4 regions of the Streptomyces purpurascens genome follow, and region 2 is predicted to be linked to each of the others. Evidence: riboswitches for the same ligand, from Rfam matches in the RefSeq annotation. Region 2 holds a riboswitch; each other region holds the start of a gene.

The links. A riboswitch is a leader RNA that binds a small molecule or an ion and turns the genes downstream of it on or off. The one in region 2 is predicted to bind cyclic di-AMP.
Positions count from the first base shown of each region.
Region 1: linked by a shared signal. The riboswitch ahead of OHU35_RS31610 (M23 family metallopeptidase) and the one ahead of OHU35_RS17170 (transglycosylase family protein) in region 2 are both predicted to bind cyclic di-AMP.
Region 3: linked by a shared signal. The riboswitch ahead of OHU35_RS36370 (LysM peptidoglycan-binding domain-containing M23 family metallopeptidase) and the one ahead of OHU35_RS17170 (transglycosylase family protein) in region 2 are both predicted to bind cyclic di-AMP.
Region 4: linked by a shared signal. The riboswitch ahead of OHU35_RS06270 (C40 family peptidase) and the one ahead of OHU35_RS17170 (transglycosylase family protein) in region 2 are both predicted to bind cyclic di-AMP.

Region 1 covers NZ_CP108341.1:6,921,341-6,928,656, reverse strand. Annotated here, with positions in the region: gene OHU35_RS31625 (GNAT family N-acetyltransferase) at 1-765, opposite strand, end outside; gene OHU35_RS31620 (HPr family phosphocarrier protein) at 945-1,226, shown strand; gene OHU35_RS31615 (GntR family transcriptional regulator) at 1,374-2,069, opposite strand; gene OHU35_RS31610 (M23 family metallopeptidase) at 2,262-3,047, opposite strand; cyclic di-AMP (ydaO/yuaA leader) riboswitch at 3,060-3,224, opposite strand; gene OHU35_RS31605 (pitrilysin family protein) at 3,428-4,816, opposite strand; gene OHU35_RS31600 (pitrilysin family protein) at 4,813-6,195, opposite strand; gene OHU35_RS31595 (DNA topoisomerase (ATP-hydrolyzing) subunit A) at 6,447-7,316, shown strand, end outside.
Region 2 covers NZ_CP108341.1:3,799,383-3,806,698, reverse strand. Annotated here, with positions in the region: gene OHU35_RS17175 (transglycosylase family protein) at 42-1,016, shown strand; cyclic di-AMP (ydaO/yuaA leader) riboswitch at 1,245-1,411, shown strand; gene OHU35_RS17170 (transglycosylase family protein) at 1,416-2,108, shown strand; gene eno (phosphopyruvate hydratase) at 2,374-3,654, shown strand; gene OHU35_RS17160 (septum formation initiator family protein) at 3,775-4,251, shown strand; gene OHU35_RS17155 (DUF501 domain-containing protein) at 4,332-4,862, shown strand; gene OHU35_RS17150 (exopolyphosphatase) at 4,859-5,800, shown strand; gene OHU35_RS17145 (NAD(P)/FAD-dependent oxidoreductase) at 6,222-7,316, shown strand, end outside.
Region 3 covers NZ_CP108341.1:8,002,595-8,009,910, forward strand. Annotated here, with positions in the region: gene OHU35_RS36365 (alpha-galactosidase) at 1-1,869, shown strand, start outside; cyclic di-AMP (ydaO/yuaA leader) riboswitch at 2,188-2,348, shown strand; gene OHU35_RS36370 (LysM peptidoglycan-binding domain-containing M23 family metallopeptidase) at 2,353-3,276, shown strand; gene OHU35_RS36375 (DUF6250 domain-containing protein) at 3,450-4,166, shown strand; gene OHU35_RS36380 (SGNH/GDSL hydrolase family protein) at 4,312-5,097, shown strand; gene OHU35_RS36385 (TetR/AcrR family transcriptional regulator) at 5,368-5,976, opposite strand; gene OHU35_RS36390 (Glu/Leu/Phe/Val dehydrogenase dimerization domain-containing protein) at 6,063-7,241, opposite strand.
Region 4 covers NZ_CP108341.1:1,379,867-1,387,182, forward strand. Annotated here, with positions in the region: gene OHU35_RS06260 (ATP-dependent Clp protease proteolytic subunit) at 6-641, shown strand; gene OHU35_RS06265 (hypothetical protein) at 649-957, shown strand; cyclic di-AMP (ydaO/yuaA leader) riboswitch at 1,303-1,515, shown strand; gene OHU35_RS06270 (C40 family peptidase) at 1,519-1,992, shown strand; gene OHU35_RS06275 (DUF6328 family protein) at 2,076-2,687, shown strand; gene OHU35_RS06280 (ATP-binding protein) at 2,771-3,229, opposite strand; gene OHU35_RS06285 (helix-turn-helix transcriptional regulator) at 3,443-4,303, shown strand; gene OHU35_RS06290 (DUF397 domain-containing protein) at 4,314-4,544, shown strand; gene OHU35_RS06295 (8-amino-7-oxononanoate synthase) at 4,626-5,753, opposite strand; gene bioB (biotin synthase BioB) at 5,904-7,076, shown strand; gene OHU35_RS06305 (adenosylmethionine--8-amino-7-oxononanoate transaminase) at 7,084-7,316, shown strand, end outside.

The sequences.
Region 1 (7,316 bases), 3.1 Mb from region 2:
CTGCTCCTCGGGGAGGGCCTTGTTCACGGCGTACAGGCGGCCGGTGAACCCGGCGTCGCGGATGTTGCCGAGGACGCTGCGGCCCACACCGCCCGGTGTGCGCCCGGCGCCGATGACGGCGACCGAGCCGGGCGCGAGCAGCCGCTGCACGGACCGGGCCTCGGCGCGGTGTTCGCGCGCGTACTGCACGGCGAGGGAGCGGTCGGTGGGTTCGAGGTCGAACTCCAGACGGACCACGCCGTCCTCGAAGCTGCGCTTCTGGGTGTACCCGGCGTCCGTGAACACCTTGATCATCTTGTTGTTGGCGGGCAGCACCTCGGCGGCGAAGCGGCGGATGCCGCGCTCCCGGGCGACGGCGCCGATGTGCTCCAGCAGGGCGGAGGCGACGCCGCGGCCCTGGTGGGCGTCCTGGACCAGGAAGGCGACCTCGGCCTCGTCGGCAGGTGCCGACGCGGGCGTTCCGTCCGCGCCGATCCGGTCGTAGCGTACGGTGGCGATGAACTCGCCGCCGACCGTGGCCGCGAGTCCCACCCGGTCCACAAAGTCGTGGTGCGTGAAGCGGTGGACGTCCTTGGCGGACAGGCGAGGGTACGGCGCGAAGAAGCGGTAGTACTTCGACTCGTCGGAGACCTGCTCGTAGAAGCTGACCAGGCGATCGGCGTCATCAACGGTGATGGGCCGGATGCGCGCGGTACCACCGTCGCGCAGCACCACGTCGGCTTCCCAGTGGGCGGGATACTCGTGCCGGTCCGGCGAGGTCTGCATGCGCCCCAGCGTACGGCTAGCGCCTGACCGCGGGCGCGAGGCAGTCTGTGGAGGGCGTCAGTCGGGTCGAGGCCGCGATCCGACGGCACCCCGGGGCGGGTCATCAGGACCGCTCCGGCACAGCTTCACGTTATGGGAAACTGGTCTAGACAACCCTGAACACCGAAGGGCAGCAACACATGGCTGAGCGCCGCGTCAACGTCGGCTGGGCCGAGGGCCTCCACGCCCGCCCCGCTTCCATCTTCGTCCGAGCCGCCACGGCCGCAGGCGTCCCGGTGACGATCGCCAAGGCAGACGGCAACCCCGTCAACGCGGCCTCCATGCTGGCCGTCCTCGGCCTGGGCGCCCAGGGCGGCGAGGAGATCGTCCTCGCCTCCGACGCCGAGGGCGCGGACGTCGCCCTGGACCGGCTGGCCAAGCTGGTCTCCGAGGGGCTCGAGGAGCTTCCCGAGACCGTCTGAGTATTTCCCCGCGCCTGACCCGGCGCACCCTGAAGAGCTCGTCCGAATTCATCGGGCGAGCTCTTCGTCTTTCCCGTGAATTCCTTGCTGGCGGGCAGCAGAAATAATCCCCCGCGAATTACCCACTCTTTGTATACGGCTCCTGTGTTAATGCCGCAGGCTTGCCGTGTTTACGGCATGTTGCGAGTTCCTCACACGCTCGGCGCGCTCCCCGGCGGAGCCGAAACGCAGCCGGTGCGCGGCCGTCGCGCGCTCGGTGTGCAGCGCCGTGACCGCCCGCGCGCGCTCGCTGTCCCCGCGCGCCACCGCGTCCACGATCGCGCCGTGCTCGGCCCAGGACTCCACGGGTCCGGCCGGCGCCTCCACGGCGTACATCCAGGCGATCTTGTGCCGGAGCTGGGTGAGCATCGAGGTCAGCGCGGGGCTGCCGGAGGCCTGGGCGAGCGTCTCGTGGAACCAGCCGCCCAGAGAGCGCAGGTCGTCGCTGTTGCCCCGGCGGGCGCGCTCCTGGCCGAGCCTGACCAGGCCGCGCAGCACCTTCAGATGGGCCTCGGTGCGGCGCTGGGCGGCGCGAGCGGCACCCAGCGGCTCCAGCAGCATGCGCATCTCCAGCAGGTCGGCGGCCTCCTGCTCGGTGGGTTCGGCGACGCACGCGCCCGCGTGCCGCCGGGTGACCACGAAGCCCTCGGCCTCCAGGGTGCGCAGGGCCTCCCGGACGGGGACGCGCGAGACGCCGTAGCGGCGCGCGAGGAGTTCCTCGGTGAGCCGGCTGCCGCGCTCGTAGACACCCGCGACGATGTCGTCCCGGATGGCCGTGCACACCGAGTGCGCGGGAATACGCATGACCGACCTCCCCTTAATCCCCGTGAAACGTCGACTGGCGACGCGTGTTCCGTGACTCTATTGCAATGAGCCGGAATTTCCGACGGCAGGCAGGAAATCAGGGATATTTTTTGGACAGTCGGCCGTGGCGAACGCCGAAAGCCCCGGCTCGGGGAGCCGGGGCTTTCGGGAAGAACAGTCGCCGTCGGATGTTCAGACGTTCACGCCGTGCGAGCGGAGGTAGGCGACGGGGTCGATGTCGGAGCCGTACTCGGGGCCGGTGCGGGCCTCGAAGTGCAGATGCGGGCCGGTGACGTTGCCGGTCGCGCCGGACAGGCCGATCTGCTGGCCGGGGGTGACCTTCTGGCCCACCGAGACGCTGCTGGACGACAGGTGGCCGTACTGGGTGTACGTCCCGTCGTTCATCTTGATCACGACCTGGTTGCCGTAGGAACCGCCCCAGCCGACCTCGACGACCTCACCCATGCCGACCGAGTGGACGGCCGTGCCACTGGAGGCGTGGAAGTCGACACCGGTGTGGCTGCCGGAGGACCAGACGGCGCCGCCGGTCTTGTAGCCGGTGGAGACGTACGAGCCGGAGATCGGGGACACGAAGGTGTTGAGGCGCTTGCGCTCGGCCTCGCGGGCGGCGCGCTCCTTGGCCTCGCGGGCCTTCTCGGCCCGCTCCTTGGCCTCCTTGGCCGCCTCGGCGGCGCGCTCGCGGGCGGCCTCCTCGGCCTTCTTCTTGGCGACGGCCTCTTCGGCCGCCTGCTTCTGGGCGACGGCCTGGGCGTCGATCTTCTGGGCCACGGTGTCGCCCATGGTGACGACCGGGGTGAGGCCCGTCTGCTCGACAGCGGGCTCCGCGGCGAAGGCCGGGGCGGCCACGGTGCCGACGACACCGGTGGTGGCGAGGGCCGCGACACCCGCGGCGCGGGCCGTGCGGCGCTGGATCCGGCTGGGACGACGGTGCTTCCCGGTGGCGCGCGTGAACGCCATGTGGTGGCTGGTCCTTTCCTTCCCTCTCGCCTACCGGGTTAGCTGACGGGTTCGGAGCAGGAAGGTCTCCTACGGACCCCCTCGCGACTCGCGCGGGCGTCCGATTCACCCCAGGGACTACGGTGGGTCCCCGGCTCCCCTGGCTCGCGCCGTACGGGGACTCGGCGATGACTGTCCGGTGCCGCGGGTGCGGCGCACTGCCTGACGAACAGCCCGGACGACGCTAAGCGGCGCCACTTTCAATTCCCAAACGGATCCCGGCTTTTGTAGCGCATCCCACAGGGCAGACAGGCAACTCCCGCACCAATTCGGACATAAAGGAGCCCTGGCGCCTTAGAAGACAACCAGGGCCCCTACGCGCGCGTGGCGCTCGTCTCCCGCTACTCGGCGGCGACTACGGCGACTTCGCCGATGCCGAGGGCCTCCACGGGGCCCTTGATCTGCGCCGCGTCGCCGACGAGGACGGTCACCAGACGGTCCACCGGGAAGGCGCTGACGGCCGCCGCGGTGGCCTCCACGGTGCCGGTCGCGGCGAGCTGCCGGTACAGCGCGGCCTGGTAGTCGTCGGGCAGGTGCTGCTCGACCTGGTCCGCCAGCGTGCTCGCGACGGCCGCCGCCGTCTCGTACTTGAGCGGCGCCACGCCGACCAGGTTCTGCACGGCGACGTCCCGCTCGGCGTCGGTCAGCCCCTCGGCGGCGAGGGTGCGCAGCACCGTCCAGAGGTCCTCAAGGGCGGGGCCGGTGTTGGGCGTGTCCACGGAGCCGCTGATGGCGAGCATCGCGGCACCGGTCCCGTCCGGGGCGGACCTGAGGACCTGGGCGAACGCCCGCACGCCGTAGGTGTAGCCCTTCTCCTCGCGCAGGACGCGGTCCAGGCGGGAGGTGAGGGTGCCGCCGAGGCAGTACGTGCCGAGCACCTGGGCGGGCCAGACGCGGTCGTGCCGGTCCGAGCCGATCCGGCCGATCAGCAGCTGCGTCTGGACGGCGCCCGGGCGGTCCACGATGACGACACGGCCCGTGTCGTCGGCGGTCACCGGCGGCACCGGCCGCGGCTCGGCCGAGGAGCCGGTCCAGGCGCCCAGCGTGTCGCCGAGCAGCGCGTCGAGGTCGATGCCGGTGAGGTCGCCGACGACCACGGCGGTGGCCGTCGCCGGGCGGACGTGCTTCTCGTAGTAGCCGCGTACGGCCGCGGAGTCGATCGCGGCGACCGTCTCCTCGGTGCCCTGCCGGGGCCGCGACATGCGCGAGCCCGCCGGAAACAGCTCCTTGGAGAGCTCCTTGGCGGCACGGCGGGCGGGGTTGGCCAGCTCGTGCGGGATCTCGTCCAGGCGGTTGTTGACCAGCCGCTCGACCTCGCTGTCCGCGAACGCGGGCGCCCTGAGGGCGTCGGCGATCAGGCCGAGGCCCTTGGCGAGCCGGGAAGCGGGGACCTCCAGGCTCAGCCGGACGCCCGGGTGGTCGGCGTGCGCGTCGAGCGTGGCGCCGGCGCGCTCCAGCTCGGCGGCGAACTCCTCGGCGGAGTGCTTGTCGGTGCCCTCGGAGAAGGCCCGCGCCATGATCGTGGCCACACCGTCGAGGCCGGCCGGCTCGGCGTCCAGGGGGGCGTCCAGCAGCACCTCCACGGCGACGACCTGCTGGCCGGGGCGGTGGCAGCGCAGCACCGTCAGGCCATTGTCGAGCGTGCCGCGCTCGGGGGCCGGGAAGGCCCAGGGCTTGGCCTCGCCCGCCTGGGGCCGGGGGTGGAAGTCCATCGTGGCGAGCTCGGTCACTTGGCCGCCTCCTCGTTCTCGTTCGTGGCCGCGGCTGCGGTGTCCTCGATGGTGTCGGCGTCCTCGCCGGCCTCGTCGGCGACGGGCTCGTAGACCAGCACCGCGCGGTTGTCGGGCCGCAGGCGGGCCTTGGCGACCTCCTGGACCTCCTCCGCCGTGACGTCCAGCACGCGCTGCACGGCGGTCAGGGCGAGCTGCGGGTCGCCGAACAGCACGGCGTACCGGCACAGTTCGTCGGCTCGGCCGGAGACCGTGCCCAGCCGGTCCAGCCACTCGCGCTCCAACTGGGCCTGGGCGCGCTCCATCTCCTCGGCCGTGGGGCCCTCCTCGGCGAACCGGGCGAGCTCCTCGTCGATGGCGGTCTCGATGACCGGCACCTCCACGTCACCGGACGTCTTCACGTCCAGCCAGCCCAGGGAGGGCGCCCCGGCGAGCCGCAGCAGGCCGAAGCCGGCGGCCACGGCCGTACGGTCCCGCCGTACGAGGCGGTTGTAGAGCCGGGAGGACTCGCCGCCGCCGAGGACGGTGAGGGCCAGGTCGGCCGCGTCGCACGCGCGCGTGCCGTCGTGAGGCAGCCGGTAGGCGGCCATCAGGGCGCGCGCCGGGACCTCCTCCTCGACGACCTCGCGCAGCTGCTCGCCGATGGTCTCCGGCAGCGTGCCGTCACGCGGCGCGGGCTTGCCGTCGTGTCCCGCGACGGAGCCGAAGTACTTCTCGATCCAGGCCAGGGTCTGCTCCGGGTCGATGTCGCCGACCACGGAGAGCACGGCGTTGTTCGGCGCGTAGTAGGTGCGGAAGAACGCCCGCGCGTCCTCCAGGGTCGCGGCGTCCAGGTCGGCCATCGAGCCGATCGGGGTGTGGTGGTAGGGGTGGCCCTCCGGGTAGGCGAGGGCGGTCAGCTTCTCGAAGGCGGTGCCGTAGGGGACGTTGTCGTAGCGCTGGCGGCGCTCGTTCTTGACGACGTCCCGCTGGTTCTCCATCGACTCGTCGTCGAGCGCGGACAGCAGTGAGCCCATGCGGTCGGCCTCCAGCCAGAGGGCGAGCTCCAGCTGGTGGGCGGGCATGGTCTCGAAATAATTGGTGCGCTCGAAGCTGGTGGTGCCGTTCAGCGAGCCGCCCGCGCCCTGGACGAACTCGAAGTGGCCGTTGCCCTTCACCTGGGCGGAACCCTGGAACATCAGATGCTCGAAAAGGTGAGCCAGGCCGGTACGCCCCTTGACTTCGTGGCGCGAGCCGACGTCGTACCAGAGGCACACCGCCGCGACCGGGGTCAGGTGGTCCTCGGAGAGCACCACGCGAAGGCCGTTGGCCAGGCGGTGCTCGGTCGCTGTCAGGCCCCCGGAGCCTGCCTGGGCTGTGGCCGTGTGACCCATGGGCATGTACGTCCCTTCGATCGCGGTGCGGTCGTTCCAACCGCGGATTCCTGCCGGTCCTGCCACTGTATGCAAGCGCGCGAAGCGCTGGTGAAGTTCCCGGGGGCGTACGCGGAGAGCGAGATTCGGTGACCCGCCGTGCCGGGCCCGGACGGCGCGGCAGACGTCAGAGACCGGGTCCTGGTCCCGGTTGTCAGTGCGGCGGTCCACAATGGTCGGCGTCAGATCCGGATCGCAGAGGCAAGGAGCCGGCAGCGATGGCCCGCCGCAGCACGAAGACCCCGCCGCCCGACGACTCGTACGAGGAGAGGATCCTCGACATCGACGTCGTCGACGAGATGCAGGGCTCCTTCCTCGAGTACGCGTACTCGGTCATCTACTCCCGCGCCCTGCCGGACGCACGCGACGGCCTCAAGCCGGTGCACCGGCGCATCGTCTACCAGATGAGCGAGATGGGCCTGCGCCCCGAGCGCGGGTACGTCAAGTGCGCCCGCGTCGTCGGCGAGGTGATGGGCAAGCTGCACCCGCACGGCGACGCGTCGATCTACGACGCCCTCGTGCGCATGGCCCAGCCCTTCTCGATGCGCGTCCCCCTGGTCGACGGGCACGGCAACTTCGGCTCGCTGGGCAACGACGACCCGCCCGCCGCCATGCGGTACACCGAGTGCCGGATGGCCGAGGCCACGAGCCTGATGACGGACTCCATCGACGAGGACACCGTCGACTTCAACCCCAACTACGACGGCCAGGAGCAGGAGCCGGTGGCCCTGCCCGCCGCCTTCCCGAACCTCCTGGTCAACGGCGCCTCGGGCATCGCCGTCGGTATGGCCACGAACATGCCGCCGCACAATCTGCGCGAGGTCATCGCGGCCGCCCGCCACCTGATCCGGTACCCGAACGCGGATCTCGACGCCCTGATGAAGCACGTCCCGGGCCCCGACCTGCCCACCGGCGGCCGCATCGTCGGCCTGCCCGGTATCCGGGACGCGTACGAGACGGGCCGCGGCACGTTCAAGATGCGGGCGACCGTCGCCGTGGAGACCGTGACGGCCCGCCGCAAGGGCCTCGTCGTCACCCAGCTGCCCTTCACGGTCGGCCCGGAGAAGGTGATCGCCAAGATCAAGGAC
Region 2 (7,316 bases):
TCCGCCGCGCCGGTCACTGCTGTCTCGCGAAAGGTCTCCGTATGCTCTCCGGGAACGGTCGGCACCGTCGCCCCCGCCAGGCTCCGGCTCTCCTCGTCGCGGCCGGAGTGACCGGCTCCGCCATCGCGATCCCGCTCCTCGGGGCCTCCGGCGCCAGCGCTGCCGACGCCACGACCTGGGACCGGGTCGCGGACTGCGAGACCGGCGGCGCCTGGAGTCAGAACAGCGGCAACGGATACTTCGGCGGCCTGCAGCTGTCCCAGGAGGACTGGGAGAACCACGGCGGCCTCGACTACGCCCCGAGCGCCGACCTGGCCAGCCGTTCCCAGCAGATAGCCGTGGCCGAGAGAATCCTCGCCGACCAGGGAGTCGGCGCCTGGCGTACCTGCGGACTGCTCTCCGGCCTCGAGCAGGACAAGAAGGCGTCCGAGTCGGATGACTCATCCGACTCGTCTGGTTCGTCGGATTCATCCGGATTGCTCGACTCTCTCGGTTCATCTCCTTCGTCGTCCGACTCGCCGTCCCCTGACGAGTCGTCGACCTCGAAGGACGATTCCGCCAAGCCCGACAGGTCGTCCGACTCCGAGGACTCCGCCTCGCAGGATCAGGAGCCCGACAGCTCCCCCTCGGCGACGCCCGACCGTGACAAGTCCGGCAACTCGCAGCAGAACGACGACTCTTCGGCGCTCACCGAGACCGGCACCGACTCCGGCTCCGGCCGTCACCGCGGCCCCAGTGCCGACGAGACCCGCGCGCCCGAGAGCGGCCGTACGGACGAGTCCACGGGTCGTCACGCCTCGCGCGACGACCGCGGCGACGAGGCCTCCGGCGACTCGTCGGAAGGCGCCTACATCGTGGGTATCGGCGACAGCCTCTGGTCCATCGCCGACTCCCTTGACATCAGCGGCGGATGGCACGAGCTCTACGACGGCAACAAGAAGGCCGTCGGTACCGACCCGAACCTCATCCGCCCCGGTCAGACGCTCACGGTAGAGGGCGAAGCGGACGAGAAGTAGCTGTTCGGGCAGTGCGGAAACGGGGGCGGAAGTCGCCCCGAACCCGCGCGAGTTCGCGTCATGTTTCGCGGCGAATGTCCCGTTTAGGGCACGTGAGAGATAGATCTCAGAAGCCCTGATCGTCTTTGAAATTCGGCGGATCGCGTGGCTACGGTCGGGACCGCTCGTCACCACGAGCCCCGGCTGCCGCAACGCCGAATCCTGCCAGCGGCCGTACGGGAACAGTCGTCGCGTCAAGCGCCGTAGGCAGGAGCGGGGGACCCAAGGTAAGTGCCCGACCGGCCAGTTGCGCCGGAAGGGCTTGGGGTGAAGCCGTGTCCCGGGAGGGACGCGGCCGGGCAACTCAACCGGCCCGAACCCGACAGCTCACCTCGCAGGCGTCGGTGAGGGGATCCTTCCATGCTGTTTTCCAGCAAGGGCAAGCACCGCCGTCCGTCCAAGGCCAGCCGTGCCATCGCCGTCGCCGGTGTCACCGGCGCCGCTGTCGCCGCCCCGCTGATGGCGGCCGGCGGCGCTTCCGCCGCCACCGCCTCCGAGTGGGACGCCGTCGCCCAGTGTGAGGCCGGCGGCAACTGGTCCATCAACACCGGCAACGGCTACTACGGCGGTCTGCAGTTCTCCGCCTCCACCTGGTCCGGCTACGGCGGCACCAAGTACGCCGCCACCGCCGACCAGGCCACCAAGGAGCAGCAGATCGAGATCGGCGAGAAGGTCCTCGCGGGCCAGGGCAAGGGTGCCTGGCCGGTCTGCGGCAAGGGCCTGTCGAACGCCAGCGGCGGCGGCTCCTCCTCGGACGACTCCGGCAGCTCCTCGCAGCAGAGCCAGCAGAGCACCGAGTCCCGCGAGACCCAGCAGCAGCCGGCCTCCCGCTCCGACGAGCGCCCGGCCGCGAAGAAGACCGTCACCACCCCGACCGGCAAGAAGGTCAAGAAGGGCGACGGCGAGTACAAGGTGGCCAAGGGCGACACCCTGAGCTCGATCGCGGCGGACGAGAAGGTCGAGGGCGGCTGGGAGAAGCTGTTCCAGCTGAACAAGGACATCGTCGAGGACGCCAACCTCATCTACCCGGGCCAGCAGCTGCACCTGAAGTAAGCAGCGGCCCACCCCCGTCCCCACGGGCTCCCCGCCCCGGCGCGTGTTCCCCCGTACGCGCCGGGGCGGGGTTTTTTCTGCCGGTCTTTGCGTTCCGGCTTTGTTCCGTTCGGAAACAATTTACTCTCGGTTCTGTCCATGGGGTGGGCGACCCGGTGGCCGATCGGCCGGAGCCGGTTAGGCTCATGTCGCGAGCCACCACGGCCCGCACCTCGCCGGGTCCACGCGACCCGCGAACCCGCGTCACATCAAGAAGGAGATGCTCGTGCCGTCCATCGACGTCGTCGTAGCCCGGGAAATCCTGGACTCCCGAGGCAACCCCACGGTCGAGGTCGAGGTCGGCCTCGACGACGGCAGCACCGGTCGTGCCGCCGTTCCGTCCGGCGCCTCCACGGGCGCCTTCGAGGCCATCGAGCTGCGTGACGGCGACTCGAACCGCTACCTCGGCAAGGGTGTGGAGAAGGCCGTCCTCGCGGTCATCGAGCAGATCGGCCCGGAGCTCGTCGGCTACGACGCCACCGAGCAGCGCCTGATCGACCAGGCGATGTTCGACCTGGACGCCACCGACAACAAGGGCTCCCTCGGCGCCAACGCCATCCTCGGCGTCTCCCTCGCCGTCGCCCACGCCGCCTCCGAGGCCAGCGACCTGCCGCTGTTCCGCTACCTGGGCGGCCCGAACGCGCACCTGCTGCCGGTGCCGATGATGAACATCCTGAACGGCGGCTCGCACGCCGACTCCAACGTGGACATCCAGGAGTTCATGATCGCGCCGATCGGCGCGGAGTCCTTCTCCGAGGCGCTGCGCTGGGGCGCCGAGGTCTACCACACGCTGAAGAAGGTCCTGAAGAGCAAGGGCCTGGCCACCGGCCTCGGCGACGAGGGCGGCTTCGCCCCGAACCTCGGCTCCAACCGCGAGGCCCTCGACCTCATCCTCGAGGCGATCAAGGAGGCCGGCTACACCCCCGGCGAGCAGATCGCCCTCGCCCTCGACGTGGCCGCGTCCGAGTTCTACAAGGACGGCGCCTACACCTTCGAGGGCAAGACGCGCTCCGCCGCCGAGATGACCGAGTACTACGCCGAGCTCGTCGACGCGTACCCGCTGGTCTCCATCGAGGACCCGCTGTTCGAGGACGACTGGGACGGCTGGAAGACCATCACCGAGAAGCTCGGCGAGAAGGTCCAGCTCGTCGGCGACGACCTGTTCGTCACCAACCCCGAGCGCCTCGCCCGCGGCATCGACGAGAACGCCGCCAACGCCCTGCTGGTCAAGGTCAACCAGATCGGCTCGCTGACCGAGACCCTGGACGCCGTCGAGCTGGCCCAGCGCAACGGCTTCAAGTGCATGATGTCCCACCGCTCCGGCGAGACCGAGGACGTCACCATCGCCGACCTGGCCGTCGCCACCAACTGCGGCCAGATCAAGACCGGTGCCCCGGCCCGCTCCGAGCGCGTCGCCAAGTACAACCAGCTGCTGCGCATCGAGGAGATCCTCGACGACGCGGCGGTCTACACTGGCCGCAGCGCCTTCCCGCGCTTCAAGGGCTGACCCGGGCTGACCCGTTAAGGGTCAACCCTGAGCCAGTCGTACGTACGTCCCCGTACTCGGTCCCGTACCGTGTCCGGGGACGTACGCGCGTTGGACGGTGGAGCGGGAGAGCGGGGAGACATGGCCGTGAAGGACCGGGACCGTTTCTCCACCGCGACCAGGATCCGGTTGCTCGGCGAGCAGACCGCGGCCCGGGTCTACCGCTCCCAGACCCGGCGCCAGGCCCGCCGCTCCCGGCTCACCGGCCGGGCCGCGCTGCTCGCCCTGGTGATGTGCACGCTGATCGTGGCCCTCGCCTACCCGATGCGGGAGTACGTCTCCCAGCAAGCCGAGATCGACGATCTCCAGCGCGAACAGCAGCAGGCCCGACAGCGTGTCGAACGGCTGCGCGACCAGAAGGCGCGCTGGCAGGACGACGCGTACGCGGAACAGCAGATCCGGCAGCGGTTGCACTACGTCATGCCGGGGGAGACGGGATTCATCGTCGTCGACCCGCACGCGGCGCGGCAGTCGCACGCCGTGCTCGGGACGGCCGACCGCCCCTGGTACGCGAACGTGTGGGACGGCGTCGACAAGTCCGACGCCTCCGCCCGGTGAACCCGAGGACCAGCCGGCCACCGACTCGAAGATCTGACACTCGAATACCTGACTCAGAGAAAGACAGCCTGAAGACAGTCATGGAAACGCCCCCGCCGACCACCCCGCGCACCGAGCCCACCGACGCGGACGTCGAGGCCTTCAAGCAGCAGCTCGGTCGGCCCCCGCGCGGTCTGCGCGCGATCGCGCACCGGTGCCCGTGCGGGCACCCGGACGTCGTCGAGACGGCACCGCGGCTGCCGGACGGCACGCCGTTCCCCACGCTGTACTACCTGACGTGCCCGCGCGCCGCCTCGGCGATCGGCACGCTGGAGGCGAACGGCGTGATGAAGGAGATGACCGAGCGGCTGGCCTCGGACCCCGAGCTGGCTGCGGCCTACCGGGCGGCGCACGAGGACTACGTCAGGCGTCGGGACGAGATCGAGGAACTGCGGAACTTCCCCAGCGCGGGCGGCATGCCGGACCGGGTGAAGTGCCTGCACGTGCTGGTGGCGCACTCGCTGGCCGCGGGGCCCGGCGTGAACCCGCTCGGCGACGAGGCGATCGAGATGCTGCCGGAGTGGTGGCGCAAGGGCCCGTGTGTGACGAACGCCGAGGAGGCCGCCCAGTGACCCGTGTCGCCGCCGTGGACTGCGGTACGAACTCCATCCGCCTCCTGGTCGCCGATGCCGACCCGGCCACCGGTGAGCTGGTCGACCTGGACCGCCGGATGACGATCGTGCGGCTCGGGCAGGGCGTCGACCGCACCGGCCGGCTCGCCCCCGAGGCACTGCAGCGGACCTTCGCGGCGTGCCGCGAGTACGCCGGGATCATCAAGGAGCACGGGGCGGAGCGGCTGCGGTTCGTGGCGACCTCCGCGTCCCGGGACGCCGAGAACCGCGACGAGTTCGTGCGCGGCGTGCTGGACATCCTGGGCGTCGAGCCCGAGGTGATCTCCGGGGACCAGGAGGCCGAGTTCTCCTTCACCGGCGCCACCAAGGAGCTCGCCGGGGGAGACCACCTCCCGAAGCCCTACCTCGTCGTGGACATCGGCGGCGGCTCGACCGAGTTCGTCGTCGGCGACGACCAGGTGCGCGCGGCGCGCTCGGTGGACATCGGCTGCGTCCGGATGACCGAGCGTCACCTGGTCCGGGACGGCGTGGTGAGCGACCCGCCGTCCGAGGAGCAGATCGCGGCGATGCGGGCGGACATCGAGGCCGCCCTCGACCTCGCCGAGGAGACGGTCCCGCTGCGCGAGGCCCGCACGCTGGTGGGCCTGGCCGGGTCCGTGACGACCGTGTCGGCGATCGCCCAGGAGCTGCCCGAGTACGACTCGGCCGCCATCCACCACTCCCGCGTCTCCCACGACCGGGTCCGCGAGATCACCGAGTGGCTGCTGCGCTCCACCCACGCCGAGCGCGCGGCCGTGCCCTCCATGCACCCGGGCCGGGTCGACGTGATCGCGGCGGGGGCCCTCGTGCTGCTGTCGATCATGGAGCGGATCGGCGCCGAGGAGGTCGTCGTGAGCGAACACGACATCCTCGACGGCATCGCGTGGTCCGTCGCGTAGGCCGCTTCTGAGCAGGCATGGATCACGTTTGAGCGCGTCCGGGGGGCTCCGGTGAACCCCCCGGCGGCAGCTCATCGGAAAAGTTCGTGAAGTTCTTCACAAGGAATTCGGCCCTCGAGAGCGACAAGAGGGGTCCGGTTGACCCATCCGGGGCCCCAAGGTGCCTTTGAACATGTTCAGAAGCATGGTATGGAGGTGCCGGGGAAGGAGCCCGGAGCGGGACTCCGGGGTGGCCTCACGGAGGCCCTTTCCGCCCAGAGAGGCAGCTCACGCGGCATTGACAACGGTCCGGGGTGCACAAAGGAGCCCGGTTGTCACCATGACATGGATCACGCGAGCCGCGGAGGATAACACACACCCTGCCCGAGCTTGTGAAGGGGCGCACGAGCCACCCCCCTGAGGCGGGTGGATACTCGATGGCATGAGCACCACGGAGCGTCCCAGGATCCTCGTAGTAGGCGGTGGGTACGTAGGCCTGTACGCAGCTCGGCGTATCCAGAAGAAGATGCGCTACGGCGAGGCGACCGTCACGGTCGTCGACCCCCGGTCGTACATGACCTACCAGCCCTTCCTCCCCGAAGCCGCCGCCGGCAACATCTCCCCGCGCCACGTCGTCGTCCCGCTGCGACGCGTGCTGCCCAAGGCGGAGGTTCTCACCGGCCGGGTCACCACCATCGACCAGGACCGCAAGGTCGCCACGGTCTCCCCGCTGGTCGGCGAGGCCTACGAGCTGCCCTTCGACTACCTGGTGATCGCGCTCGGCGCGGTCTCCCGCACCTTCCCGATCCCCGGCCTCGCCGAGCAGGGCATCGGCATGAAGGGCGTCGAGGAGGCCATCGGCCTGCGCAACCACGTCCTCGAGCAGCTGGACAAGGCCGACTCCACCACCGACGAGGAGATCCGCCGCAAGGCGCTCACCTTCGTCTTCGTGGGCGGCGGGTTCGCCGGCGCGGAGACCATCGGCGAGGTCGAGGACATGGCCCGCGACGCCGCGAAGTACTACAAGAACGTGTCCCGTGAGGACATGCGCTTCATCCTGGTCGACGCCGCCGACAAGATCCTCCCCGAGGTCGGTCCCAAGCTCGGCAAGTACGGCAAGGAGCACCTCGAGGGCCGCGGCGTCGAGGTCTACCTGTCCACCTCCATGGACTCCTGCGTCGACGGCCACGTGGTGCTGAAGAACGGCCTCGAGGTCGACTCCAGCACCATCGTCTGGACCGCCGGCGTCAAGCCCAACCCGGCCCTGTCCCGCTACGGCCTGCCCCTCGGCCCCCGCGGTCACGTCGACTGCGAGCCGACGCTCCAGGTCAAGGGCACCGACTACATCTGGGCCGCCGGCGACAACGCGCAGGTCCCGGACCTCGTCGGCCGCAAGGCCGGCAACGAGAACGCCTGGTGCCCGCCGAACGCCCAGCACGCGCTGCGCCAGGCCCGGGTCCTCGGCGACAACGTGGTCTCCGGCATGCGGGGCTTCCCGCAGAAGGACTACGCCCACGCCAACAAGGGCGCGGTGGCC
Region 3 (7,316 bases), 4.2 Mb from region 2:
GTCGAGGGCGGCCCCCGCTTCGCCAGGCCCGCCCTGTCCGTGCGCACCGCCGAGCGGCGCGGCACCGAGTGGACCTACGAGGGCCATGACACCGAGGACGGCGAGCTGCGGCTCCGCTTCCGCGACGGAGACCTGGCCGTCACGCTGCACTACCGGATGCGCTCCTCGGCCGATGTCGTCGAGCGCTGGGTGACCCTGGAGAACCACGGACCGGCCGTCGAGGTGCTGCGCGCCGACTCCGCCACCTGGACCCTGCCCGACCGCGACACCTGGCGGCTGTCCCAGCTGCACGGCCGCTGGGGCGCAGAGTCCCGGCTGGCGCGCTCCGCCCTCACCTACGGCGAGAAGGTCATCGGCAGCCGCCGCGGCCACACCTCCCACCAGCATCTGCCGTGGGTCGCGCTCGACACCGACGCGACCGAGGAGCGCGGGGAGGTCTACGGCTGCGCCCTGGGCTGGTCCGGGTCCTGGCGGATCGCGGTCGCCCAACTCCCGGACGCGCGCGTGCAGATCACCGGCGGGGCCGGGTACGACGACTCGGGCCTGCTGATGCTCGGCACGGGCGAGTCGTACACGACCCCCGTCTTCGCCGGGCTCTGGAGCGACGGCGGCTTCGGCGGGGCGAGCCGCGCCTGGCACGCCTACCAGCGGACCCACATCGTCCCGGACGCGGACCGGGACCGGCCGGTGCTGTTCAACTCCTGGGAGGCCACCGAGTTCGACATCTCGGAGGAGCAGCAGCGGGCGCTCGCCGAGCGGGCCGCCGGGATGGGCGTGGAGCTGTTCGTGGTCGACGACGGCTGGTTCGGGTCCCGGACCAGCGACCGGGCCGGGCTCGGTGACTGGACGCCCAATCCCGACCGCTTCCCGGGCGGGCTGAAGCCGCTCGCCGACCATGTGCGCGGTCTCGGCATGCGGTTCGGGATCTGGGTCGAGCCGGAGATGGTCAACGCGGACAGCGACCTGTACCGCGCGCACCCCGACTGGGTGCAGTACCAACCAGGACGAAAGCGGACGGAATTCCGCAATCAGCTCGTGCTGAACCTCGCCCGCGAGGACGTCCAGGAGTACCTGTGGGAGCAGCTCGACGGGCTGCTCTCCAGCGCGCCGATCGACTACGTCAAGTGGGACTTCAACCGCTGCTTCACCGACGCCGGCTGGCCGGACGACCCCTACCCGCAGCGGCTCTGGGTCGACCACGTCCGCGCTCTGTACGCCCTGCTGGACCGGCTGCGGGCGGCCCACCCCGGGGTGGCCTTCGAGTCCTGCTCGGGCGGCGGCGGCCGGATCGACCTCGGGGTGCTGGGCCGCACGGACCAGGTGTGGACCTCCGACAACACCGACCCGCTCGACCGGCTCGCCATCCAGCACGGCTTCAGCCAGATCCATCCGGCCCGGGTCATGGCCGCCTGGGTCACCGACAGCCCGAACGCCATGCTCAACCAGCGGGCCAGCTCCCTGCGGTTCCGGTTCGTCAGTGCCATGGCCGGGGTGCTCGGGGTGGGCGGCGACCTCACGCGGTGGACGGCGGAGGAGCTCGCCGAGGCGCGGGAGTGGGTGGGGCTCTACAAGGAGATCCGGCCCGTGGTGCAGCGCGGCGACCTGTACCGGCTGCGGCCCCCGGAGGGCGGCCTGAGCGCGGTGCAGTACGTCCTCGGTGACGAGACCGTCGTCCTCGCCTGGCTCCAGGCGCAGCGCTACGGCGAGCCCGTTCCGGCGCTCCGGCTGCGGGACCTCGACCCGACAGCAGCGTACGAATGCCTCGAAACGGGCGAAGTTCACCGAGGGGCCGTACTGGCACATCACGGGCTGCGAGTCGGTCTGCGCGGGGACCTGGATGCCGCGGTCGTCCGCCTTAAGCGCAAGTAGCCGTTCTGTCCGAATAGGGCGAATAAGGCACTTAAGGTGTTTCGGCATAACGTGCCCCGATCGTAAAGGAGATGAGGTCGGGGTGCGTGACCATCGTCATATTCGTGACGATGTGTTGTCGTCATGTTCACGTAATTCTTGCGTTATTCAGGGGCATTGAGGAAAAACAGAGATCGGAAATCCACGCTCGGTGACGGGAAATGTGCCGACGCGTCAAGAAAAACGCCCTCACAGGCAACCGCAAGCTTGTCCCATTGCGTCTCGGTCGCTTACGTTCCACACCAATCCGGACGGACGCCTAATCCTGCCGCCGCCCGGAGCCCGCACACACTGACCCGTGTATGGCAGGAGCGGGGGACCCACAGGTACGACGCCTGTTCCGGTTCCCGGAACGGCTTGGGGTTCAGCCGCACTTCGGCGCGGCCGGGCATCTCCAGCCCGCACCCGACAGCTCACCTCGCAGGCGCCGGAGAGGAATTCGCCATGCCCGCGAAGGGTAAGCATCGCCGCCCGAAGTCCCAGCGGTTCACCCGCTCCATCGCCGTCGCCGGAACCGGCGGGGCCGCCCTCGCCCTTCCGCTCATGGGGGCCGCCGGCGCCCACGCCGCGACCCCGCAGTCGGCTCCGGAAAAGGCCGTCCAGTCCGCTCCGGCCGCCGAGAAGAAGGCCGCCGAAAAGGCCACGGGCGCCCACACGTACACCGTGAAGGCCGGCGACTATCTCGCGAAGATCGCCGACGACCAGAACGTCAGCGGCGGCTGGAAGAAGCTCTACGCCGACAACCGTGACGCGGTCGGTGCCGATCCGTCGCTGATCCACCCGGGCCTGAAGCTCTCGGTCGGCAAGAAGGCGGCGGGCGAGCCCAAGACGCAGTCGTCCGCGCCCAAGGCGGCCGAGAAGCCGAAGGCGTCGGCTGAGAAGTCGTCCGCCTCCGAGTCCTCCTCGAAGGCCGGCACCGCCGCGAAGCCGGCCGCCGCAAAGCCGGCCGCCGAGGCCTCCGGCTTCAGCCTCCCGGTGGACGGCGCCGCCGTCGGCACCCCGTACCACATGTCCGGCAGCATGTGGTCCAGCGGCTACCACACCGGTGTCGACTTCGTCGTCCCGACCGGCACCTCGCTCAAGGCCGTCGGCGCGGGCACGGTCGTCTCCGCCGGCTGGGGCGGCGCGTACGGCAACCAGGTCGTCATTCAGCTCGAGGACGGCAAGTACGCGCAGTACGCCCACCTCTCCTCGCTCTCCGTCTCGGCCGGCCAGACCGTGACCGCCGGGCAGCAGATCGGTCTGTCCGGTGCGACCGGCAACGTGACCGGACCGCACCTGCACTTCGAGATCCGCACCACGCCGGACTACGGCTCGGACGTGGACCCGGTCGCCTACCTGCGCTCGCACGGCGTCTCCGTGGGCTGACCGATCGCACGACCACCTGCCTGACACGCGGCCGAAGGCCGGACCCCGATCCCCGGGTCCGGCCTTCGGTGTGTGCGCGGCCGCCGATCGGCTCAAGGGATCGACAGGATGCGGCAGTTGGGACACAGTGATCCCGTCGTGAGTGCAAGCGCTTTCTGAAGGAGCTGTGTCCCGTGCCGACCACCCGGAGAACGTTCGGAGCCATGACGGCCGGAGCCGCCCTGGCCGCCCTCGCCCCGGCGGCGACCGCGAGCGCCGCGCCCCGTCACCGCCGCCTGATCGCCCACGACGACTTCTGCCACGGTCTCGCCCAGTGGGTGACCGAACTCCAGGGCGGCGGCACGGTCACCGCCTCGCGCGGTGTCCTGGACATCGACGTGCCGAGCGGAGCGACCGTCTGGTTCCGACGGCGCCTCGAAGGGCCGTACGTCCTCGAGTACACGGCCACGCCCGTCTCCGAGGGCGGGGTCAACGACCGGGTCTCGGACCTCAACAACTTCTGGAACGCGACCGACGTCCGCTCCCCGGACGACCTCTTCGCGACGCCGCGTGGCGGGGCGCTGGAGGAGTACGACCACCTGACGACGTACTACGCCGGGTACGGCGCCAACTACAACACCACGACCCGGTTGCGGCGTTACGTCGGCCAGGCCGGTGTGCGTCCCCTGATCTACGACTACACCGAGCCGCTGCTGGTCCCGGGCGAGCCGAACCGGGTCCGGATCGTCTCCGACGGGTCGACGGTGCGCTGGTGGAACAACGGGCGGCTCGTCTTCGACTACACCGACCCACAGCCGTACACCAGCGGGCACTTCGCCTTCCGGACCGTGTGGAGCCACTTCCGGATCACGGGCTTCCGGGTCTGGCGACTGACCCCGCAACATCCCTGAGGGGCGGCCTATTCCGGAGTTGGCGAACACTTTAGGAGTGGCTTATCTCACCGCCCGTCAACCCCTTCCTACGGTCGCGTAGGTCACATTCGAGGGTGAATCATGAGCGGCTGTGGCAGACGATTCGAAGAGTGACAGCAGAGCAGTGATCGGGTCGTACGTGGCGGTGGGGGACAGCTTCACCGAGGGCGTCGGTGATCCCGGCCCCGACGGGGCGTTCGTCGGCTGGGCCGACCGCTTCGCCGTGCTGCTCGCCGACCGCAGGCCCGAAGGCGACTTCCGGTACACCAATCTCGCCGTACGCGGGAAGCTCCTCGACCAGATCGTGGCGAACCAGCTTCCGAGGGCCGTCGACATGGCCCCGGACCTCGTCTCCTTCTGTGCCGGGGGCAACGACATCATCCGGCCCGGCACCGACCCGGACGAGGTGGCCGAGCGGTTCGAACGGGCCATCGCCCAGCTGACCGCGGTGGCCGGCACGGTGATGGTGACGACCGGGTTCGACACCCGTGGCGTACCCGTGCTCAAGCATCTGCGCGGCAAGATCGCCACGTACAACGGGCATGTCCGGGCCATCGCCGACCGGTACGGCTGCCCGGTGCTCGACCTGTGGTCCCTGCGCAGTGTCCAGGACCGTCGGGCCTGGGACGCCGACCGGCTGCACCTGTCGCCCGACGGGCACACACGCGTGGCGCTCCGCGCGGGGCAGGTGCTCGGCCTCGAGGTGCCGGCCGATCCCGAGCAGGAGTGGCCTCCGCAGCCGCCCCGCGGCACCCTCGACGTCCGGCGGGACAATGTCCACTGGGCGCGGGAGTTCCTGGTGCCGTGGATCGGGCGCCGGTTGCGCGGGGAGTCTTCGGGGGACCATGTGACGGCCAAGGGGGCGCTGTCGCCGGAGGACATCAGGATGCGGATCGGGTCGGTGGCGTGAGGGTGCGTGTGGCGCCTTTCGCCGGGTGGTGGGTCGGGGCCGTGTCGGGGGGTGTCCGTCCTCGGAACGGCGCGATGGGGTTGGACGCCGACTGACTGGCGTTGACGCGCCAACCAGCTGCGGGCGGACACCCCCCGACACGTCCCCTTGCGTAGTCCCCCCCCGCCGCTGCGGGCATGCGTGCCGCTGGGGGCGGCACGGGTGGGCGCGGCGGCACCCCGCTACGCCGGGCTGCGGACCCACCCGGCCCCAGCTCCGACGCTGGGCTGCTTATGGCAAGGCCGCTGATTCCAGACCCAGTTCGCGAGACAGGGCCTCCTCCACCCACTCCTGTGCCCGCGCCCGCGGCACCGCGCCCTCGTAGGACGTCAGCTGGACGGCGAGCCCGTCGAGCAGGGCGGTGAGGCGCAGGGCCGTGCCGTGCGGGTCGGGGCAGTGGAACTCGCCGGCGGCCACGCCCTCCGCGATGACCTCGGCGATGGCCGCCTTCCACTGCCGGTCGAGGTCCTGGGCGACCTCCCGCAGCGCGGGCTCGCGCAGTGCCGCCGCCCAGCCCTCGATCCACAGGCGCCAGCCCTTGGCCTGGCCCGTCGGGGCGTACCACCGTACGGCCGACCGCAGCCGGCGCAGCGCCGACGTACGGCGGCCCAGCAGCTTGCGCAGATGCGCGAGGTCGCCCTCCGCCGCATGCCGGAACGCGGCGGCCACGAGCTGTTCCTTCGTCGAGAAGTGATAGAGGACCAGCGCGTTGCTCACACCGAGCACCGAGGCGATGTCGGCGATTCGGACCGCCGTCACGCCCCGGGCCTCGATCTGCTCGACGGTGGCCCGCAGCAGATCACCGCGCCGTTCCGCCACGCTCAACCGGACTCTCGTCACGCCGTCACCCTACACACGCGCGTGCACCCTCTTGACGTGTGGATTCGGCCGGTCCGGGAGGGGTCGCGCGGCTCGTTCGCCGTCCGTCACCGGTACCAGCCGAAGCACTCCGCGATCACCGGCAGCCGGTCCGCCGCGATCGCGTGCGCGGCTGCTCGCGGCGTCGTGCCGTCGGCCTGTGCGCGGGCCAGCATCCGCTCCACCAGGGCTCGCATCGAGGCGCGGGTGTGGGCGAACGCTTCCTCCGCGTCGGCGCCGATGTCCCCGAAGAGCGTCCACCACCACCAGGCGTTCGTCCCGGAGTTGACCACCACGTCCGGCAGCACGGTCACCCCGCGCGCGGCCAGCAGCAGTTCCGCCTCCGGTCGTACGGGCATGTTGGCCGCCTCGACGACCCAGCGGGCGGTGATCCGCTCCTGGTTCCCGGAGTCGATCGCGTACGAGACGGCCGCGGGTACCAGGACATCCGTGTCGGCCGACAGCCACGCGTCGCCGGGCAGGTCGCGGTCGCCGGGCCGCAGCACGGAGCGGTCCACGGTGCCGTGGGCGTCCCGCGCGGCGAGCAGCGCCTCGACGTCCAGGCCCGCCGGGTTGGCGATCGTGCCCTTGAGGTCGGCGACGGCCACGACCGTGAGTCCCGCGCGCGTGAGGAAGCGGGCGGTCGCCCCGCCCATGGTGCCCAGTCCCTGGAGGGCGACCCGCGTCCCCGTGTACGGCACGCCGGCCCGGTCCAGGGCCGTGAGGGCCGCCTCGGCCACACCGCAGCCGCCGGCCAGCTCGTCGAGACCGATGCCGTCCACCTCGACCGCGAACGCGTCCCCGAGCCGCCGCCGCGCCTCGGCCTCGTCGTCCAGCAGCGGATACACGGCCTGTATGGAGGAGACCAGCCCCGCCTCGGCGGCGGCCCGGTCCACCAGGTCCTGGGTGAGTCCGAGGTCCTCGCCCGTCGTCCAGCAGCTCTCGATGTACGGCCGCATCGCGCGCAGGTAGCGCACGAGCAGGGGGTACGCCTCCGGGTCCCGGGGGTCGCAGTCGATGCCGCCCTTCGCGCCACCGAGCGGGACGTAGCGGCTCTCGGGGTCGTAGTGCAGGGCCTCCTTCATGGTCATCCCGCGGGCCAGGCCGGTGACCTCCTCCAGGGTGCAGCCCGCGCGCATCCGCAGACCGCCGCTGGCGACACCGCGCACCAGCCGGTCGACGACCAGAAAGCCCTGGTGACCGGTGAGGTGGTCGGTCCAGGTGAGGGACAGCAGGGGGCTGGCCATGCGGGCTCCTTCGCCGGGTTACTGAATCACCGGTCAGTATCACCCTCGGAGGGACCCCTGTGTCCCGGTGTTGTC
Region 4 (7,316 bases), 2.4 Mb from region 2:
TCACCATGACCCGACCGTCCGCCCGTCACGTGCTGCCCGAGTTCACGGAACGCACGAGTTCCGGACAACGGACGATGGACCCGTACTCGAAGCTGTTGGAGGAGCGGATCGTCTTCCTCGGGGCGCCGGTGGACGAGATCTCGGCGAACGACGTGATGGCCCAGTTCATGTACCTCGAGCACCAGGCGCCGGACCGCGACATCCAGCTCTACATCAACTCCCCCGGCGGCGCGTTCCACGCGATGACGGCCCTCTACGACACGATGCGCTACGTCACCTGCGACGTGGAGACGGTCTGCCTGGGCCAGGCCGGGGCGGCCGCCACGGTGCTGCTGGCGGCGGGCACGCCGGGCAAGCGATCCATGCTGCCGGACGCGCGCCTGGTGATCCATCAGCCCGCCCTGCCCGAGCCGGTCCAGGGACAGGCCAGCGATCTGGCGATCCAGGCCGACGAGCTGATGCGGATCCGGACCCGTATGGAGGAGATGCTCGCGCGGCACACCGGCCGCACCCGGGAGCAGGTGAGCGAGGACATCGAGCGGGACAAGATCCTCACCGCCCAGGAGGCGGTGGAGTACGGCCTGGTGGACCGGATCGTCCCCAACCGCAAGGCCACCATGGCCGCGCCGACCGGAAGGTGAGCCGCCGGTGCTGCCGCCCGAACTGCCTCCGCTGCCCGCCCTGACCCGAGCGGAGGCGGAGTTGATCGACCGTTACCTGGAGGTCGTGGACCTGCTCGGCCGGATCAACCCGGCGCTGCACGGCGACACCTACCGCGGACTGCGCGCCGCCCAGGCCCTGGTCGGCAAGGCGACCGCGCTGCGCGACGCGCTGGCCCTGATGCACCAGCGGGGCGAGACGGAACTGCACGCCGACACACTGGCCCGGGCCCTGCGGGTGCTGGACGGCGAGCGCCGGACCGCCCGTGTCACCCTGCCCCCGGAGTCCGTCGGTTGACACGGAGCCGGCGGATCCAGCGGCCCGGACGCTCGCTCCGTCGACGCGGCGTCCGGGCCTGAGTCGAAACGGGCCAAACGACGTACCGCTGTTCGGAGTAGACGGGGCACCAATTTTTGGACCGTCACGGTTGCGCGACGCGCACGACGGAGGGGCGGAATGGGACATTCCATCGCTGGTCGGGCGGTGCGCGGCACGGTGGACACCGACTCGAACACAGACGTGTCCACCCGAACGGGTGAGTGGTGAGTAACAACACAAATCCCCGGTTCCGTTGGGATTTCATGACAACCATCAGTCAAGATCCCTGACTGACGACAAGCCCCCGCCACAGCGGCGGGGCGATCCGGGCGGACGCCGAGTCCTGCCGCCGCCTGGATGACCGGTCGACAGGAGTGGATCGGCAGGAGTGGAGGACCCAAGCACGACGGGTCGCCGGGACGGTCACGCCATGACCGGTCCCGAGCAGCCCTTGGGGTGAAGCCGCGTCAGCGGCCGGGCAACTTCGCCAGCCCGAATCCGACAGGTCATCCTTCACAGGCGGCTGACGAAGGGTTGCGCATGACTGCGCTCAATCGTGTCCCGTCGCTCATGGTCCGGGCCGGTACGGCCTCGGCCCTCACCATCGCCGCCGTGGGCGGCTCGATCGTGGCCCCCGGCTTCTCCTCCGAGGCAGCGGCAGCCACGCCGGCGACCAAGGCACTCCAGATAGCGGCCTCGAAGAAGGGATCGCCCTACAAGTACGGCGCCACCGGCCCGCACCGCTTCGACTGCTCGGGCCTCACGCTGTACTCGTTCAAGAAGGCCGGCAAGAAGCTGCCGCGCACGGCCGCCCAGCAGTACAACAAGACCCGCCACATCTCCGCCCAGAACCGCAAGGCGGGAGACCTGGTGTTCTTCCACTCGGGCCGGAACGTGTACCACGTCGGTATCTACGCGGGTAAGAACAAGCTCTGGCACTCCCCGAAGAGCGGGGACGTGGTGCGGCTGCAGAAGATCTGGACCAAGAGCGTCTGGTACGGGCGCGTGAAGTGACCCACCCGGCGTGCGGCGACGCCTGAGACGCGCCGCCGCACGCCGGGAGCGTGACACGGGCTCAAGTGGTTACTCGTCGCGTCATGGCCGAGCACAGTCCCTGCACCGCACGCGGCGAGACGCCACTGCAGCGCGCCGACCGCAACTTCGTCGAGCTGCTCCAGGAACTGCGGGTCACCCAGACGGGCGTACAGATCCTGTTCGCCTTCCTGCTGTCGCTCGCCTTCACCTCGCGCTTCTCGTCCCTCGACACGGCCCAGCGCGTCACCTACGTCAGCACGCTGCTGCTGGCGGTCCTGGCCGCGGCGCTGTTCACCGCGCCGGCCGCGCTGCACCGCTCGCTCTTCCAGCAGGGCGCGAAGCCCCGCATCGTGCAGGTCTCCTCACGACTGGCCACGACCGGCCTGATCGTGCTGGTGTTCGCTTTCAGCGGGTCCGTGCTGCTGGTGGTGGACGTGACGACCGGCCGGGCCGGCGGGATCGCCGCGGGGGCGGCGACCTTCCTGGTCTGCGTCGGCCTGTGGGGCCTGCTCCCCCGGCTGGTGCGGCGGGCGGGGCTGCGGCAGGCGACGAACGGCGGCTGCGGGGAACCGGAGCCCGCTGTCGAGAAGGCGGCGCGCCCTGGCGCCGTCAGGATCCCCGCACCGCGTCGGGGAGGAGCGTCGCGCCGAGAGGCGTCGCTGCGGCGGCGGTGACAGGCTTTGGGGAGAGGGCGGCGCGGACGTCGGTCACGCCGGTGGGGGTGCGCGCGCTCGGGGCCGGCGTGCCGCGGTGAGGCTTACGGCTCCTGCTGTCCCGCCGCCGTCATGGGCTGGGCCGGGACGGTCCACGGAAGTTCGACGGAGATGGTCTTGCCGCCCTCACGGGTGGGGCGGATCCTGAGCCTGCCGCCGCATTCGGCGGTCAGCCAGCGGATGATGACCAGTCCGCGGCCGTTGTCCTGCTGGACGGCGGCGGGGAGCCGTCTGGGGAGCCGTGGGTGGCTGTCCGTGACACCGACGCGCAGCCGTTCGTCGCGGTCGAGCACGACGTCCACCGTGAACGTGGGTGACTGCCCGAAGGTGTGCTGGACGGCGTTGGTGGCGAGCTCGGAGATGATCAGCCGGACGGTGTCGGACACTTCCGTGTCCGCCGGCAGGCCCCACTCCGCCAGCGTGTCCACCACGTAGGCACGCGCTGCGGAGACCGAGGCGGGATCGCTCGGCAGAGTGACGGATGTTTCCAAATGGTCTGCCATGGCGACGTCGTCCCTTTCCCACGGGACCGCAGTCCGACACGGAGCGGATGGTTCGAGTACGGTCCCGGACTGGTGCTTCGCCGCCAGAGTGCCACCAGAACACCCGCGAAGGGCGGCGATCCACCAAGATATGCATATATCTGTCGCCCAAAGCGGTGAACTCTACGACGCGAGACCGTATTGGGGTGGCTCGGAAGGAGTAAGGAGAAGCCCATGCAGCACGGTCCCGCGGTGCGCCGCCGGAAACTGGGCGCCGAACTGCGCGCGCTGCGCACCTCGGCGGGTCTCACCAGCGGTGAGGCGGCCCAGCTGGTGGGCTGGCACCAGTCCAAGGTCAGCCGGATCGAGACGGGCACGAGCGGGGTGAAACCGGCCGATGTGCGGTTACTTCTCGACGCCTACGGTGTGGAAGACTCCCAACTTCGCGAGCTGCTCCTGGTGTTGGCGGAGTCCGACGACGGGGGCGGCCGGCACCACTGGTGGCACGCCTACCGCGGGGTGCTGCCGCCGACCTACCGGGACTTCATCAGCCTGGAGTCCCAGGCCACCGCGATGCGCACGCTGGAGACCACCGTCGTCCCGGGGCTGCTCCAGACGCCCGAGTACGCGCGTGCGGTGACGAAGGCCGCGGTGGAGGGGCTGTCGGAGGACCGGCTCGACACGCTGGTCGAGGTGCGACTGGCCCGCCAGGACGTGCTGCGCGCGGATCCGCCGCTGGAACTGAGCGCCGTCCTGGACGAGGCCGTGCTGCGGCGGGAGGTGGGCGGGCCCGGGGTCATGGCCCGGCAGCTGGAGCGGCTGGTCGAGGCGGCGCGCCTGCCCCAAGTGCGGCTCCAGGTACTGCCGTTCGCCGCCGGGGCACACATCGGCGTCACCGGCCCTTTCGTTGTCTTCTCATTTTCGAGCACTTCTGATCTGAACGTTGTTGTTCTCGACCACTTGACGAGTAGCCTCTACCTCGAGCGGAAAGAAGACCTCCAGGCCTACACGGAGGCCTTCAACGCCCTTCAGATCCACGCCCTTTCGCCCGAGGACTCGTTGGATTACATCGCCGGGACAGCCGCCGGCGCGTAAGGAGGCACCTATGCGTGCACTGCCTCGTCATGTCCCCTCAAGCATCGAACTGCACGGTGTGCGGTGGTTGCGCAGCAGCTACAGCACCGGCGCGAACAACTGCGTCGAGACCGCGTGTCCGGACACCCCGCCCTGGGCCGGACTGCTCGCCGTGCGCGACTCCAAGGACCCGGCCGGGCCCGCGCTGCTCTTCTCACCGGGGAGCTGGGCGGAGTTCACGGCCGCGGTCGACCGCATCTGACCGTTTCTGATCAGCCCGCCATCGTTCAGTCCGCCATCGTTCAGTCCGTCATCGTGTGACGCACGGCCGTGTCACGCCGACTCATGGCCGCGTCTCCCCGATCAGCCGTACAGCGCGTTCGATCTGTTCCCCGGTCAGGTCCGCGCGGGCGGTCAGCCTGAGTCGTGAGATGCCGTCGGGCACGGAAGGAGGACGGAAGCAGCCCACGGCCAGGCCCGCCGCGCGGCATTCGGCCGCCCAGCGCACGGCGTCCTCGGGAGAGGGCGCACGCACCGAGACCACCGCGGCGTCCGGACGTACCGCTTCCAGACCCGCGGCGGTCAGGCGTGCGTGCAGTTCGCTCGCCACCGCGCGGGCCCGTGCCGCCCGCTCCGGTTCGCGGCGCAGCAGCCGCAGGGCCGACAGGGCCGCCCCCGCCGCCGCGGGGGCGAGTCCCGTGTCGAAGATGAACGTCCGTGCCGCGTTGACCAGGTGGTCGATCACCCGGGCGGGGCCGAGGACGGCTCCGCCCTGGCTGCCGAGCGACTTGGACAGCGTGACCGTGACGCCGACGTCGTCGGCGCCCGCCAGCCCCGCCGCGTGCGGGGCGCCGCGGCCGCCGTCGCCGAGGACGCCCAGGCCGTGGGCGTCGTCGACCACCAGCCCGGCACCGTGCTCCCGGCAGGCCGCGGCGAGGGCCGCGAGCGGGGCCGCGTCGCCGTCGACCGAGAAGACCGTGTCGGAGACCGTGATCGCCGCGCCCTCGTGTGTCGAGAGGGCCTTGCGCACGGCGTCCGGCTCGGCGTGCGCCACCACCTGGGTCGTGCCACGGGCCAGCCGGCAGCCGTCGATGAGCGAGGCGTGGTTGCCCGCGTCGGAGACGATCAGAGAGCCGTGCGGGGCCAGCGCGGTGACCGCCGCGAGGTTGGCCGCGTAGCCGGAGGAGAAGACGAGGGCCGCCTCGACACCGCAGAATTCGGCCAGTTCCCGTTCCAGTTCCGCGTGCAGCTCGGTGCTGCCGGTGACGAGCCGGGAGCCGGTGGAGCCGCCGCCCCAGACCCGCGCGGCACGGGCCGCGCCCTCGGTGACCTCGGGGTGCCGGGACAGCCCCAGGTAGTCGTTGCTCGCCAGATCGAGGAGCGGCGAAGCTGCCGGACGGGGGCGCAGAGTCCGTACGAGTCCGGCGCGGCGGCGCACCCGCGCCTGCTCGTCGATCCAGCCGAACGCCATGGGTGGTCCTCCGGGAAATTTGTAGGCAGTGCACAGACACTAGCGGGACCACCAGCAGGTCAGTATGTGGCAATACCCACACCTCGAAGCGACTCTGTTGTACGAACTCTCCTTGGCCCGGAGCGGGTCCGTAGGACAGGATCGGCTCTCATGGACCTGCTGAACACGCTGGTGGACAAGGGGCTTCGGCGCGAGCTGCCGACCCGTGAAGAGGCACTTGCCGTCCTCGCGACGTCCGACGACGACCTGCTCGATGTGGTGGCCGCGGCCGGGAAGGTGCGCCGGCACTGGTTCGGCCGACGGGTGAAACTCAACTATCTCGTCAACCTGAAGTCCGGCCTGTGTCCCGAGGACTGCTCCTACTGTTCGCAGCGGCTCGGCTCCCAGGCCGGCATCCTGAAGTACACCTGGCTCAAACCCGACCAGGCCTCCGACGCGGCGGCTGCCGGTGTGGCCGGGGGCGCCAAGCGCGTGTGCCTGGTGGCCAGCGGGCGCGGTCCGACCGACCGGGACGTGGACCGGGTCTCCGACACGATCAAGGCCATCAAGGACAACAACGAGGGCGTCGAGGTGTGCGCCTGCCTCGGCCTGCTCTCCGACGGGCAGGCCGAGCGGCTGCGCGAGGCGGGTGCCGACGCCTACAACCACAACCTCAACACGTCCGAGGCGACGTACGGGGAGATCACGACCACGCACACCTACGCCGACCGCGTGGACACGGTCGAGAAGGCCCACGCGGCAGGCCTCTCCGCCTGCTCCGGGCTGATCGCCGGCATGGGCGAGTCGGACGAGGACCTGGTGGACGTCGTCTACTCGCTGCGCGAGCTGGACCCGGACTCGGTTCCGGTCAACTTCCTGATCCCGGTCGAAGGCACCCCGCTGGCCAAGGAGTGGAACCTCACCCCGCAGCGCTGCCTCAGGATCCTGGCGATGGTGCGCTTCGTGTGCCCGGACGTCGAGGTGCGCATCGCGGGCGGCCGGGAGGTCCATCTGCGCTCGATGCAGCCGGTCGCCCTGCACCTGGCCAACTCGATCTTCCTCGGCGACTACCTGACCACCGAGGGCCAGGCGGGCAAGGCCGACCTCGAGATGATCGCGGACGCCGGGTTCGAGGTGGAGGGCACCGACCAGGTGACGCTGCCCGAGCACCGGTCCGGCGGCTGCCACGACGGCGGCGGGGTCTGCGGCTCCGAGGGTGGCGGAGGCTGCGGTTCCGACGCCGCCCCGGAGGCCGCCGAGCCCCGTACGGCCGCCGATGCCCGTACCGACCTGGTCGCCGTCCGCCGCCGGGGCGCCGGAACGGACCTCGCGCCCAATGCCTGAGCGGACGGTGCCCGAGCTGACGGTGCCCGAGCTGCTGGAGCTCGACCGGCGGCATGTGTGGCATCCGTACGGCCCGATGCCCGGACGGCAGGAACCGCTCGTCGTGGAGTCGGCGAGCGGGGTGCGGCTGCGCCTCGCCGACGGCTCGGGAGAGCTGGTCGACGGCATGTCGTCCTGGTGGTCGGCGATCCACGGCTACAACCACCCGGTGCTCAACGAGGCGGCGCGCGGGCAACTGGA